Regions from separate parts of the Paenibacillus sp. FSL L8-0663 genome, predicted to be linked through region 1. Evidence: riboswitches for the same ligand, from Rfam matches in the RefSeq annotation. Region 1 holds a riboswitch; the other holds the start of a gene.
The links. A riboswitch is a leader RNA that binds a small molecule or an ion and turns the genes downstream of it on or off. The one in region 1 is predicted to bind thiamine pyrophosphate.
Positions count from the first base shown of each region.

Region 2: another riboswitch for thiamine pyrophosphate. It lies ahead of tenA (thiaminase II); the one in region 1 lies ahead of MKY75_RS13295 (thiamine phosphate synthase).

Region 1 is NZ_JBBOYM010000001.1:3,108,216-3,115,722, forward strand. Features, by position in the region: gene MKY75_RS13275 (ThiF family adenylyltransferase) at 1-595, opposite strand, end outside; gene MKY75_RS13280 (thiazole synthase) at 592-1,359, opposite strand; gene thiS (sulfur carrier protein ThiS) at 1,362-1,565, opposite strand; gene thiO (glycine oxidase ThiO) at 1,562-2,710, opposite strand; gene MKY75_RS13295 (thiamine phosphate synthase) at 2,775-3,368, opposite strand; TPP riboswitch at 3,633-3,741, opposite strand; gene MKY75_RS13300 (ABC-F family ATP-binding cassette domain-containing protein) at 3,836-5,389, opposite strand; gene MKY75_RS13305 (hypothetical protein) at 5,574-6,563, opposite strand; gene MKY75_RS13310 (hypothetical protein) at 6,550-7,104, opposite strand; gene MKY75_RS13315 (hypothetical protein) at 7,106-7,501, opposite strand.
Region 2 is NZ_JBBOYM010000001.1:4,369,867-4,377,373, reverse strand. Features, by position in the region: gene MKY75_RS19225 (helix-turn-helix domain-containing protein) at 1-73, shown strand, start outside; gene MKY75_RS19220 (aspartyl-phosphate phosphatase Spo0E family protein) at 304-465, shown strand; gene MKY75_RS19215 (XRE family transcriptional regulator) at 527-724, shown strand; gene thiE (thiamine phosphate synthase) at 986-1,672, opposite strand; gene thiD (bifunctional hydroxymethylpyrimidine kinase/phosphomethylpyrimidine kinase) at 1,669-2,499, opposite strand; gene thiM (hydroxyethylthiazole kinase) at 2,496-3,341, opposite strand; gene tenA (thiaminase II) at 3,413-4,102, opposite strand; TPP riboswitch at 4,239-4,341, opposite strand; gene MKY75_RS19190 (AEC family transporter) at 4,520-5,473, opposite strand; gene MKY75_RS19185 (NAD-dependent malic enzyme) at 5,547-7,268, opposite strand.

The DNA.
Region 1 (7,507 bases):
TCCCGGCGGTATCACAGGTTTCCCCACCAAACGGTATAGTTCCCAGCAGACAGTGAAGACAAGGCGTTTGACCCGGTAAAATGGTGTAGGTTACACCATAGCTGCCTACACATCCCCCATAAATCCAAGGTATCCGATGCTTGAGTGCCATGTCGTTCATAAGAAGTCGGGTATCGAAATTATCGGTTGCATCCATCAAGAGATCTACCCCTTGGATCAACTCTTCCAGCTCTTCCACCCCAACATCCAGTACATGTGCATGTATAACCGTTTCCGAATTAATATCCTTTAATCTTCGCTGAGCAGCTACTACTTTGGGATATCTTTGCGCAGCATCACTTTCCTGAAAAAGCTGCTGGCGCTGCAAATTGCTCCATTCCACATAATCCCGGTCTACGAGGCTCACTGTACCTACACCCCCGCGAACGAGCGTTTCCGCAATACCTGTACCTAACGCTCCGGCACCTATGATTAGTACGTGGGAAGAAGCAAGCCGACGTTGTCCTGTCGGTCCAAAGGGCGCGAATCTTTCCTGTCTGGAATAACGGTCACTTGAATGTGTTCCTCCTGCACCGGATTTGTCAGTTACCTTCATGCCTGAACCATACCTTCTATCGGACTGCTTGCTGAAGCGTAACGTTTTACAGGAATCATCCCCGCCTCAAAACCATATCTTCCAGCACGAACAGCCAGTTTCATGGCCTCTGCCATTTTTACCGGGTCCTTCGCTCCTGATACGGATGTATTCAACAAAACAGCATCTGCCCCTAACTGCATCGCTATTGCCGCGTCACCGGGTGAGCGAATACCCGCATCGACAATAACCGGAACCTCCGCCTGTTCAATAATTAGACCTAATGAAAACGGATTAAGCAAACCATGTCCTGTACCAATCGGTGAAGCTCCAGGCATAACGGCATGTACTCCAAGCTCTTGTAGCCTCTTTGCTAGAATCACATCGTCCGATATGTAGGGCAGCACGATAAAGCCTTCTTCTAACAGCTTTTCACTAGCTTTCAACGTTTCAAATGGGTCCGGCAGCAGTGTCTTGCTATCCCCAATGACTTCCACCTTAATCATATCGCACAGGCCGGAGGCTTTTGCCAATTTGGCAATACGAATCGCCTCCTCTGCTGTTGTAGCCCCTGCTGTGTTGGGAAGAAGTGTATACCGGCTCAAATCCAGCATATCGAGAAAATGCTGCTTATCCCGTTCCTCCAAGTTCAATCTCCGTACAGCAAACGTCAATATTTCCGTCTCAGCAGCCTCTACGGCTTGGGATTGGATATCCAGATCAGAGAATTTTCCTGTTCCCAACAACAACCTCGAGGTAAAAGATGCTTTTCCAATGGTTAACATAATCAACCGCCTCCCACAAAATGTACAATCTCTAGGCAATCTCCATCTTTCAGTACCGCTTCATCATGATCTTCACGGGTCAATATATGCCGATTCAGCTCCACCACTACGGTTTTCACCTTTACATCAAGCTCATGTAGCAATTGATTCACATGAGTGATTCGATTAGAAAAGGTCAGGCTCTGGCCGTTAATCGTCAGCTTCATAAGCTTTTCTCCTTGAGGAGCTCAGAAGAAAAACTACTTATCCCAAGTTCTGCTGCACAAGCCCCATTAAGCATAGCTGCCATCGCACGCCCGGTAGCATCACTCAGCAGGACACCGTTACGATAATGCCCGACTGCAGCATATACGCCCTCGACCCCAGGAACAATTCCTATAAAAGGATGACCTGATACAGCCTGCGGACGTAAGCCCGCCCAAGCGCGTATAAAAGAAGCTTCACGGACGCGCGGCAGCCAGGCAGAGGCACGTGCCAGCAACCCCTCCAAGCCTCCTACGGTCACCTCTTCGTCATATTGATGTGGAAGGCTCGTTGCCCCAATCCAAAGCTCGTTATTCTGTTTAGGCACGAGGTAAATATCATCAGCATAAATGGTATATTCTAACGGGTGATCCTTCAAGGAGACCGCTACCGCTTCGCCCTTGACCGGATAAAGTGGATATTCAAACCCAACCTGCGCTAGCAATTTCATGCTATCCAAGCCTCCGGCAATAATGACCTGATCGCAGGAAAAAAAACCACTATCTGTGCGGACACCGCAAATTCGACCATCCTGTATGACCAGTTGCTCTGCCTGTGTACCAGACCATACCGTTGCTCCCAGCACCGCAGCAGCACCTGCATAAGCACGGCAAAGCTGGACAGGAGCCACTTGTGTCTCCTTTGAACGATATATTGCCCCGATCGCTTGTTCATCCAAACCTGGAATTCGTCGGGCCAATTCTTTCGCATCCCACCAGATAGGACAATCACCCTCTCGCGTTTTAGCAGCTTTCCAGCGTTTTTGGCCTTCAGTCTCCGTACGGAAAGGGGTCACAAACCCTTCAGTACGGAATTCCACCGAAATACCTGACAAACGCTCTAGATCACAGACAAGCTCAGGGAATGCATCTCGACTTATGCGAGCAAATCGTGATAGCTCAGAGTCGGTGAACTCTTCACTTTCCGCTGCCAGCATTCCAACCGCTGCTCCTGAGGCTCCCTCACCCGGGATCAATCGTTCCAGCATAATCGTACTTCTTCCCTCCTTGGCCACATGATAAGCAATGGAACTGCCGATGACACCTCCACCTATGACCAAGCATTCAGCGTGTCCTATCACTCTTTCCTCTGTGTGTATCTTTAGCATTTGTTCCGTATCTCCTCTCCATAAACCCTTCTGCTTTCAGCTTGCCTCTACTCTCGTTTTCTCGCTACAGGCTGTGAACTACAAGGTCTGCCATTCGCCTATACTCCATTGCAGCTGCAACGGGCGACTCAGCCTCCCATATACCAGACATCACTGCAATTCCGCTTGCTCCGGCCCTATAAAGCTCCGGGATATGATGCGGTTGTATGCCGCCTAGCGCAATCACCGGAATGTTTGACAGTCTGCAAATATGTTCAAGCTGAGCTAAACCCCGCGGTACAATACCGGGCTTACAATGGGTCTCATATACGTGACCATAAAGTACATAGTCCGCTCCTGCCCGCTCAGCAATTTGCATCTCCTCCAAGGAATGTACAGACACTCCACAGCGTGTACCCTTTGGAAGTAGGCTTTTCACATCCACAACAGGTAATCCATTAGCTGGTAATTGAACGGCTCCGACCAAAGTAAGTAAAGCTACATCCACACGATCATTTACTACAATTTGTTGCAAAGGAACTTCCTGCTCCACCAGGCTGCGAGTCAAAGAAAGCAATGCAGAGGCACCATTCTGTTTTAAACGTGCGTGTACATAATGAACATACGGACAAATCACAGCAGCCACTTGGGCGGCTTGTGCAAAAGTGCCCTTTTCCATCGAAATTGCGTGTAATTCGATTTTGTCTTCACCTCACATTGGACTAAAGGATCTAAGCTTAGCCAGCCACGTCTACCAGCAGGAATGAAAGGGGATTATATGTGAATCGTCTACGGAAGCTCGAACTACTTAAAATGAACGAAACGCAAAAAAACCACTTCCCCAAGGAAGTGGTTTAACGAACGCCCAATAATCGAACGGACCATGAATCCGTATACGTGTATCGTCCCACGCACAAACAAAAATAAAGATGGTGTTGCCTTGTTTGTACGGCGCTCACTTCCCTACGCTGGCATAACCCAGATCAGGTGCAAAGGGTCCGAAATCCATTTATTCCGTCTCAGCCGCATGGGCGGCTCCCCTAGTGTGACTATTTTATTGTATAAGCTAAAGATAGCTTAGCATATTTTTCTAATTCTGCAAACCCCACTTCGTGTGAAATTTGCTGGAACTGGATTTAGCTGATTTTAGTTAACTTTACTTGACCACTCTTCCACATTCCACGTTTTGGTTACCCAATCCTCGTAAAAGTCCGGTTCGTGAGATACAAGCAATACGGTCCCTTTGTATTCCTTCAAAGCACGTTTCAGCTCATCCTTTGCTTTAACATCCAAGTGGTTGGTAGGCTCATCGAACAGTACCCAGTTGCTTTCACGCATTAACAGTTTGCAAAGACGGACTTTAGCCTGTTCTCCACCACTGAGCGCAGATAGCGGACGCGTGATATGCTCATTTTTCAAACCGCAACGCGCCAAATGTGCTCGTACTTCATGCTGGTTCAAATGCGGAAATTCATTCCACACATCGTCAATCGGTGTAATTTTCTCGGCCTTTACTTCCTGCTCAAAATAAGCGGGTTGCAAAAAATCACCTTGATAGGTTTTTCCACTGATTGGCGGAATTTTTCCCAATATGGTTTTGAGCAATGTCGATTTACCGACACCATTGTAGCCGACAATTGCAATCTTTTCGCCACGTTCAATCGTCATGGACATTTTAGGCAAAAGGGCATGTGTATAACCAATCTCAAAATCAATACCCTCAAATACCGTCTTTCCGCTTGCACGTGCCTCTTTGAATTGAAAGGTTGGTTTTGCGGCTTCTTCAGGCTTATCAATACGTTCGATCCGATCAAGCTGCTTTTCACGGCTCTTTGCTCGGCCTGATGTAGAGGCACGCGCTTTATTACGCTGAATAAAATCTTCCTGTTTCTTAATAAAATCCTGTTGCTTCTCATAAGCATCAATATGCTGGGCTTTGTTTAGATCCGCCATTTCGAGAAACTTTTCATAATTAGCTGAATAACGGGTCATCTTGGCAAATTCAAGATGGTAAATAACATTAACGACCTGGTTCATAAATTCAGTATCATGTGAAATAAGAATAAAAGCATAAGGATAATCCTTCAAATAGCGCGTAAGCCATTCAATATGCTCTACATCCAAATAGTTGGTAGGTTCATCCAGCAACAGGACGTTCGGCTTTTCCAACAGCAACTTAGCAAGAAGAACCTTTGTCCGTTGCCCGCCGCTAAGTGCGGATACATCCCGATCCAGTCCTATGGCCGACAGACCTAGTCCATTCGCCATCTCTTCAACCTTTACATCAATGAGGTAAAAATCCCCCATATCCAGTTGCTCCTGAATTTCACCCATCTGTTCCAGCAACACTTCCAACTCATCAGGAGAAGCATCCCCCATTTTGTCAGTAATCTGCATCATTTCCTTTTCCAATTCCAACAAAGGAAGAAAAGCATCCTTCAATACATCACGTACCGTTTTGCCCGGTGTCAGCTTGGTATGCTGATCCAGATAGCCGTAACGCACACGTGGAGTCCATTCCACTTTACCCTCATCCTTAAGCAATTTTCCAGTGAGAATGTTCATGAGTGTCGATTTACCAACACCGTTAGCTCCTACCAAACCTACACGTTCCCCCGCAAGCAATCGAAAGGAAACATTTTTAAATAATGCGCGGTCCCCAAAGTTGTGGGATACATTTTCTACAGTCAATAAACTCATAAGCTGTTTTTGGCTCCTTATTGTCATCGGCATTGCCGACTGTTCTTATTTCATATGCATTTCGTTTCTCTCAAAGCTTTATTGTAGCACATTCTGCAACCATATCGGAATATTGAAAACAGTGAATTTTAAGGTTTTTTGGTATGGATCTGCCTAAAAAAAGAAAAACCACCCATGAGGGTGATTATTTTAAGCCATTATAACATTTGTACTCAAAGTAACCCGCAGCTGCTGCAGATTTTTCATCCGTGAAACGTTCACTCGCTTTAAAGGGAGCTGGACATGAATCTCTATAAAAATACTTTATTCCAGTATCTGGTTCTATGCCACCGATAATGTCTTGCTTTCTAACGACTCTCCCACCACCAAATCCATAGTTATTGTAATACCTGTCTCCAACCGGAATGCCTTGGATAAACGCGATCAGCCCCACATCATCTACCGTGTTGTACCACTCCTCTTGCGGAATGATCGGTAGCGTGAACGAATAAGTTATGCCGTTACGTGCTGCTTTTTCGTTATGGACATTAATAATTCGCGCCAAGTTCTCTTGAACGCTGCGAACAATGGTGGAACGACGTATTTGCTCAAAAGTTTCTGAATTTTTCAGCAAAGATATAGCGGTCTGATCCTGAAGTTCCTTTTGAAAGCCCTCTACCCACCTGTGATTTCGAGCATCGTATGCGTGCACATAATTATCCAAGGTGAACCCCACACTGTTGCCTACTGAATCAACATAGGCATATGGCTTTTTTTCGCTCCATTTGTGGCCAATAGCAGCTTGTCCATGCTCGTCTGTATAGGCTTCTGAGGTGAACGCATAATAACCGTCATAATCCAGAATTACAATAGCCGGTATGTAATCCAATAATGCACGTTGTGCTACTATATCCCCATCAATGCCTACATTAAGAAAAAGGGTGTGCAGGAACGTGTTCAGCGCTGCTTCTTTATCTACCCGAAAAAACTTATCCGATCCGTATCCGGCCTCGCGTTCCTGACGTTCATTCTGTGAGAGTACAACCCCTGCATCCTGAACTGCGGTACGGAGAGCCGACGTATATTTCATTTCTAGCTGCTGCACTTCACGCTGATTCTGCACCCGTAAGTCACTAACTACACCAAAGGGCAAAAACAAAAGTATAAATATGACCGCAAAATCAGTAATCCTCATTCAGAACCATGCCCCCGTAAGAAGCTGTAACTGCTGGCTTGCCGCTATCTGCCCCACCAAGAAGCCATGATTTGTACAAGTCCGCAGGAGTCCGATTCGTATTATGTACCCGGACCGTAAAATAATCCCCGGCCATCAAGGTATATCGACGCGTCTGATCTGATTTTGGCTGCTGATTGTCAGGAAACAGTACAGGAAAAATTTGCGAATTATAGTACCCATCATATACAGCTTCATAATTGCCCAGAAAACTGTCTGGCTTCGCGGCATCTGCATAGTCCGGTACATACTTTTTGTGCATATGCTCCAAGTCAACTTCGTACGTATTGCCTGTCAATTCCAGATCACGCATAAAATCGTTATACATCGTCGGTGTAATGTAACCCTTGGTTCTTACCATATCAACAAAACGTACAGTTGCATGATATGTATTTAACCCGGATATATCATCCTGCCGTTCAGCAGCTTGAGCTGCGGGTACGATGTACAAAAGCAATACAGCGAGCAGCGCCCCCAACAGCTTCGATATTGTTTGAACCACTTCAGTCTTCCCCCAATTTCTCAAAACGTACAGATGTTATGTCCCCATTCCCATTACGCTGGGGGTACATGGAATATAATGAGGAAGCATCCAGGGTCGATACATCAGGCTCAAACGGTTCAGAAAATACATCATACTCTGTCCCGTCGACTTGAATCGAAATCCCCTCCTGTAAGTTCATGCGAATTGCCTGTATGACCTGAGTTCCTTTAATCCGCTCCGGCAACCCCACCCCAGCAGTATGGGCTATTCGCCCTTCAGAATGCTCCTCTTGCTGTGATCTTAATTCCAGTGCACCATCCAGCTGCCTGGACAAGTCTGCTGCCGTTACACATGCGGTTATGAACAGAATAACTGACACACCAAGCCGCAGCATACTTGAAGCGTGATCAGACATACTCTC
Region 2 (7,507 bases), 1.3 Mb from region 1:
TGTTAAGGCTCATATGAAGTACGAAAGTTTAGTGAGCGAAGGGCAAAGAGAAAGATCGTTTTATTATTGGTAGTAGTATCCTTTTATTCATGTAGGATTAAAATCCTGTATGTAAATATTATTAATAGAAACTAGAGCCTCTGCTCCACTTTATTAGTGGAAACGGAGGTTTTTTGCATATTTTAAGGACGCCCTTATTTATGAAAACTTTTGTGATATTCTCTTTTTGTTAGGCGCATCATCCGAAAAACCAAAAAACGTCTTTTTATTCTAAAATGTGACATAGAGGAGGGGATCATACTGATGAACCAAGGTGTGACTTTACTTCGTGTCGAGAGAGCTAGGAGGAAACTGTACCAAGTCCAGAAAAAGTATGGATTTTTAACACACCCCAAAGTAATTGAGCAATCTAAAAGGTTGGATTACCTGTTGAATCATTACCAAACATGCAGATCGAATCATTAAGCTCTGGTGTATTACATGTTGCGTAATACATGATTCCAAAAACTAAAACTTGGAGGTAGTGATGTTGAATCATCGAAATTCTGTAACCCCTTTTGGATGGGAGATCAAGCAAAAACTGCTCGAGAAAAGAATGGATCAGAAAACTTTTTGTAGTACATATCATATTCCAGCTTCCAGATTGTCAAATCTCATTCATGGGACACGCAAGGCTACAAGATACAGAAAACAAGTATCCGAATTGCTCGGAATTGAAGAATAATGTATTATTTCTATTTTTGAAACGACTCTGTCTGAACATAAGTATTAATTAAAAGCGACTTATGCCATCGTGTTTCTTTTGAGATAAATAAAAATAGGATAATTCCGAATAAGATCATAAACATAATCAGTTCTACGATCGTATCGGTTATAATACTGGTCTTATATAAAGTCTCGACAACCTAAGAAGACGATCTGATTAATCATATCGTCTTCTGCTGGGTATGAAACGAGAAATTATTTAGTCAATCGAAACAATTTGCTATGATCCATACATCCCTCGATTTTTGATGCCTAGCACTACCTTTTTCTTTAATTCCTTGACCGTACCTCTAACCTGCTTTGTCTGTGTCACGGCTGAAATCACCGCTACACCATCTGCACCTGCACGTGCGACTTCCTCAACACGGTCGACTGTAATACCTCCGATCCCAACAATTGGCACATCAATTCCCGCTTTACGCATCTCATATAAAATTGCTGGCCCATGTACAGCATGGGCATCATCCTTCGAGAGGGTGGGATAGATTGGCCCGACGCCGAGATAATCAGCACCTTGCAGAATGGCTCGACGTGCTTCCTCAATGGTATGGGCAGAGACGCCTAGAATTCGATTTCCGATTCGCTCGCGGACGGTTTCGGCAGATTCATCGTCCTGACCGATGTGAACACCGTCAGCATCGATTTCAAGAGCCAGCTCCACATCGTCATTGATGATGAAGGGGACACCATCGTGGCGGCACAGTTCCTGTAGCTGGCGCGCAAGTTCGAACATAGGGATACCCGTTAATGCGCCATGGCCTTTTTCCCGAAATTGGACCATGGTTGCCCCGCCAGCCAGAGCCTCCTGCACGACCCAGCCTGGTTCCGCTAGGCAATTCACGCTTCCAAGCACCAGGTACATCTGTAGCTGGCGGCGCACCACCTCTGACAACATTCTGCCGCTCATAGAAGCATCTCCTGACGACGACGGAAGGCCCAATGATTGGTGGGCCCATGTCCCTGTCCAAGCTGCAAAGATTCCTCAATCGCCGCCTGGATGAAGGCTTTGCCATTCGAGATAGCCTCCGGTACAGACATCCCTTTCCCTAATTCCGCGGTAATCGCTGCCGAGAAGGTGCACCCAGTTCCGTGTGTATGGACAGTCCGTACTCGCTTGCCGCTCAGCTCTGTAAAGGCGGTTCCGTCAAAGAGCAGGTCAACAATCTGTTCGCTGCTCTCGCTCTCGTCAGCGTGGCCACCCTTGATCACAACGAATTCTGATCCCATACTGCTAATATGTCTTGCAGCCTCGCGGCGATCCTCCATCGTACGGATGCTGATCCCTGTCAGGGCTTCCGCCTCCGGGATATTCGGTGTAACGACCAGGGCCAAGGGGAGCAGTTCGTCCTTCAAAGCCTGCACCGCTTCCAATTGCAGCAGTTCAGCGCCCCCCTTCGCAATCATCACGGGATCGACGACGACCTTTTTCCAGCCGAACTTTCGGATCTGCTCACTCACAAGACGGATGATACCCGCATTAAACAGCATGCCAGTCTTCAGGGCATCCACTCCAAGGTCTAATCCTACAGCTTCGATCTGTTCCGCTGTTGCTTCCTGTGGCAGCGGATATACGCCGTGGACCCCTAAGGTGTTCTGTACAGTAATGGCCGTAATAGCTGACATGCCGTATACGCCAAGCTCTTGAAAGGTTTTGAGATCGGCTTGAATTCCGGCCCCGCCGCCACTGTCTGAGCCGGCAATCGTTAGTGCTCTGGGTACACGAGTGTCTGTCATCGCGCACCACCTGCTGTAGTTGTTCCAGCTTCACGGATCGTGACATGCCCCTCTAGCGAACCAGTATGTAGTTTGGCGAGCTCGTCGAGAAAGGCAATCTGGAAGCTGCCTGGCCCTAGCTCTGCGGTACGTGCTGCGGCTCGGGAAGCTGCTGCACTGTAAAATGCCAAGCCTGCTGTACCTGCGAGCAGCAGGTTGGGTTCAACAGCTGCAAAGGCACCTAACACAGAGGTCAGCAGGCAGCCTGCTCCGGTTACCTTCGTGAGCAGTACGTCTCCGCCGCTTATCATTCGTGCTTCGGCCCCATCGGTGATGACGTCTTCTTTTCCAGTGATGACAACCATTGTATTGAGCACTCGAGCAGCCCGAATTGCCAGATCGACATGGCCGCTGTCAGCACTGTCACCAGCATCTACGCCTTTAATCTCACGCGCTTCTCCAACAAGATGCGCGACTTCGGCCGCGTTGCCTCGTACCAAGGAGATTTTGACTTCATTCAGGATTCGCAGTGCAGACTCGGTTCTAAAGCTCGTTGCTCCCGCACCGACCGGATCTAGCAGGACTGGAACACCGTGTGCATTTGCTGATTGTCCAGCAATGATCATGGCATCCACCAGTTCGCGGTTCAGCGTACCGATGTTTAATACGACGGCTCCCGCTATTTTTGCCATGTCTGCTACTTCCTCGGGTGCATAGGCCATCACTGGGGAGGCACCCAATGCATACAGGCCGTTGGCGGTAAAGTTGGTGACTACCACATTGGTGATATTGTGAACGAGGGGTTTGCTATTTTGTACCTTCGTTAGGAGATCCGAATAACTTTTTTCCCATGTACTCATCATGATTATCCTCTCTATAGTTGGTGGTTTAACAGGACATTAACCGTACTTCACTCATCGAATTGACAGGCTGACTATTCCAAGACCGCTGCCTGCATCTGGACCGGCCATTCTTCCTGCTTATAAGCCATGTCCCAGAACTTATATTCCAGCTGGCAGCTCAGTATAAAATGCTCAATCATCCGCTCCCGCTCAGCAGCCGTTGCCCCTTCCGCCCAAGCATCTACACGTTCTCGGAACTTGAGTGTTGTATCATCAAGCTGGTCTCCATAAAAGCCAATCCATTCATAGAACGGATGGGACTTATCCGGCTTTACTTCATCTAGCAGCCTGCGGCCAATCTCGGCATACGTCCACATACATGGCAGCAGCACAGCCAAGATCTCGCCCAGGTTGCCCTCATGCGCAACCGTCAGCATGTGCCGGATATAGTGATGAGCCGACGGAGCGAGCGGATATCCCTGCAATTCTTCATAGGTCACCCCTGCGACAGCACAGAAATTTTGATGCGGATGAACCTCGCTGTGGAGAATAAAAGAGATTTGTTCATTAAATACATCCATGTCCTCCCGATTCGTGCATTTGGAGATTGCGATGCCGTATATCCGCATGTAGGCGTTCAAATATTCAAAGTCCTGTTTTACATAGTGAATCAGCTGTCCCCTTGTCAAACTTCCTTCAGCAATACCTCTCACAAAGGGATGCTCAAAAATCGCTTGAAAAATGCCGTCCGCCTGCCGACGGAGTTCTTGTGTAAAACTCAATTTCGCCACCTCCATAAAATTGAAGAGCAAGAAGTCCTGTAAGAATATAATTCCGGAACAACGCTAAAAAGCCGCCCCAGAAAAATGGAGCGGCTTCAACAATAGGCCCAATACGCAAAAAACGCTTGAAACCTTATATACGAAGGCTCCACTTTCCTACGCTAGTACGAACTAGATCAGGTTCAAAGGGTCCAAGATACGTTCTTGTCTCAGCCATAGCGGCTCCCCTAGTGGACTTCTATTCTTTTGACTATTACTGTACATACGTTCATACGCTATGTCAAACATGTCTATCTGGTCAAGGGCCAAACGACAGAGCTGAAGTTCGCTTCCGAGAGGGAAAAAGGCGCTGGAGAAGATCAGTTCCGTCTACACGAAGGAATTCGCGGCAGGCTCCAATGTCTAAATAATCAGCATTTATACCAATAGAGAAATCAGTACTGGGAGTGTAACGAGCGATATGACAGCACTGATGACAAAGGAGGAGGCTGTTTCTGATTCCAGGCTTTCAAAACGGGTGGCGATCATAGCAGCGACTGCTGAACCCGGGAAGGAAACGAGCAGAACTGCCTTCACAGTATCTGCAGACGACAGACCGCACAGGTAGGCGATCAGCAGCATTAATAAAGGCTGTACAATTGTTTTTAACAGTGCGATGGCAAAGGCACTTACACTAAAACTAATGTTGCGTACGCCAATGGTCACTCCGACAGCGAATAAAGCGGCCCCGGACGTAATGTCTCCGATTTGATTCAACGATTTGTTCAACAAATCCGGTGAATGGAAGCCGAACAAGGTCAAAATTACACCAATCAGTGGAACCAGCGCCAGCGGTTCTTTTAATCCATGAAGAATGGAGTCCCAGATTAACCTTCCGAGGTGACCGTTCCGTTCTTTGCCTGAATTCCTGCTGGCTACGGTAGCTATAATGGTAGCCGCAGGGTCAAGGACGGCATTGACTACGATCCCGGTAAGCGCAATCGGAATGGCGACAGCAGCGGAACCGTAGATGGCTCCAAGCACAGGAATGCCCATAAAAGCAAAGGTCGGCTGTGCCGAGTTCAAAGCAAACATGGCGGCATCCTTGACCGACTGCTTCCCCGCAAAGCGGGACAGTAGAAGGAGAACGGTAAAAAAGCCGACAATGCCAATGAACAGGGCCAGCAGGAATGGCCATTGCTCGATGAGCGCTTTCCTGTCCGTTGTCGTAATACCGATGAATAGATGCGCAGGTAGTGCAAATTTGGTAACGAGCGCATTTAGGGTTTTGGAGGAAGAGGCATCAAAGCTTTTGTAATGCCCCGCTAACCACCCTAAAATAATAACGAAAAAAATCGGCACCAAAATGTACAAGATATGTCCGACACTCATAGATTGATTCTCCTTGCTTGAACTGACGTATTCTGCCTGTCTGAACAAGGCAATCTCTTTCTTAAATGGAGCATTAGTGAGGGTGATGTATTACGCTTTCCACTGCTTTGACCTTGACATATTCCGGTTTCCACATTGCATCCCGTATAGCTTGTTCAACATTTGAAATGTGTGCCTGAGCTACCTGATCCTGAATCGCTGCTTTCGCTACCGCAACCGCAACAACGTACGAAACATCACGTAATTTTTGGATATGAGGGAGCAACGCACCGCCAGGCTTATTCGAATCTACGCCATTGGCAACGGCATCTGCTGCGGCTGTAAACATCGCAGGGGTAATCCTTTTGGCTTTAACCACAATCGCACCCAGACCCAGTCCCGGGAACACAAAGGCATTGTTCGCCTGTCCAATTTCAAATTTCGTACCGTTATAAGTGACGGGGTCAAAGGGGCTTCCGGTAGCAATTAATGCCTTGCTATCGGTCCACCGTATTAGATCCTCAGGTATAGCTTCTGCAAGATTTGTAGGATTGGACATGGGCATAATGATCGGGCGTTCTACATGCTTCGCCATCTCTTTGATGATCTCTTCAGAAAAGGCACCGGCTACTCCAGAAGTTCCGATTAATATGGTAGGCTTCACCTGACGGATGACCTCCAGCAGCGGTATTTTGCCGTCATCCGACCGCGTCCATGAGCTGACTTCCTCTTTTTTACGTACATACGGTTTCTGATAATCCAGGACATCTTCCATATCGTCCGTTAACAGCCCGCGGTAATCAAAAGCCCAAAAGGACTTGAATGAATCCTCCTCCAAAAGACCATCCGCGATCATAGCGCCCCGAATTTGGTCAGCGTTACCGATCCCTGCTGCTCCTGGGCCGAAGACAAGTACCTTTTGCTCACGCAGCGGAGTCTTGGTGACACCCACCGCCGAAAGAATTGCAGCCAAGGTCACCGCTCCTGTACCTTGTATATCATCGTTGAAGGTGAGTATACTTTGACCGTATTTTCCTATAATATGGCGTGCATTTACGCTACCCACATCTTCCCAATGTAAAAGCGCCTTCGGGAATTGCGCTAACGTTTTGCTGATAAAAGTATCAATAAACTGGTTATAGGCTTCTCCGCGAACCCGTTTATGGCGGTTTCCGATGTACAGTGGATCATTCAGCAACTTTTCATTATTCGTACCTACATCCAGTACAATGGGCAGCACCCGCCCGGGATGAATGCCTGCCGCAGCCGTATACACTGCAAGTTTGCCAATAGCAATGTTAATCCCCCCGACACCCCAGTCCCCAATCCCCAAAATACTTTCGGAATCCGTCACGACGATCAGGTCCACATCCTCGCCGCTCAAACCGGAATTATAGAATGCTTGTCCAATACCGTTCGGATTATCTATCGACAAATATACGCCCCCAGGACGGTTGTACTCGTGACTGTATTCTTGAATCGCAGTTCCTACGGTCGGCGTGTAGACTACGGGCAGCATTTCACTCAAATGATCGGTTAACAGCCGGTAGTAGAGTACGACATTTCGATTATGAAGGTCGTTGAGAGAAGCATTTTTACGCAGCATGGTGGGTTGTGCCAGAAACTGCTGATATGCCCGTACGCTCTGTTTCTCTAATGAAAGGACGGTGGGAGGAAGGATTCCATCCAAACCCAGTTCTTTGCGTTCTTCTTCTGTAAAAGCAACGCCTTTGTTCAAAAGGGGATTTGCCAACACATCCTTCCCCCGTAAAGGAGTAGATAATGACCCATCGCGATTGACATAAAATGCTTCCATAGAAAGACCTTCCTTCTGTTCATTTACATAACTATTCATAACGAAAGATGACATGTTATCCATAGTATGGACGTGCCAATTTGTTTTATTCGTTTATTTATATATGACAAAATAACCATATTCATTTCTTTCTATTGATCTAAAAGGACCAACTTTCGATATGGATTCGCTAACTAATACTAAGGATTTTGGTTCTAATGAATCAGGTCTAAATACTCTGTTTTTATCAAATATGAAAA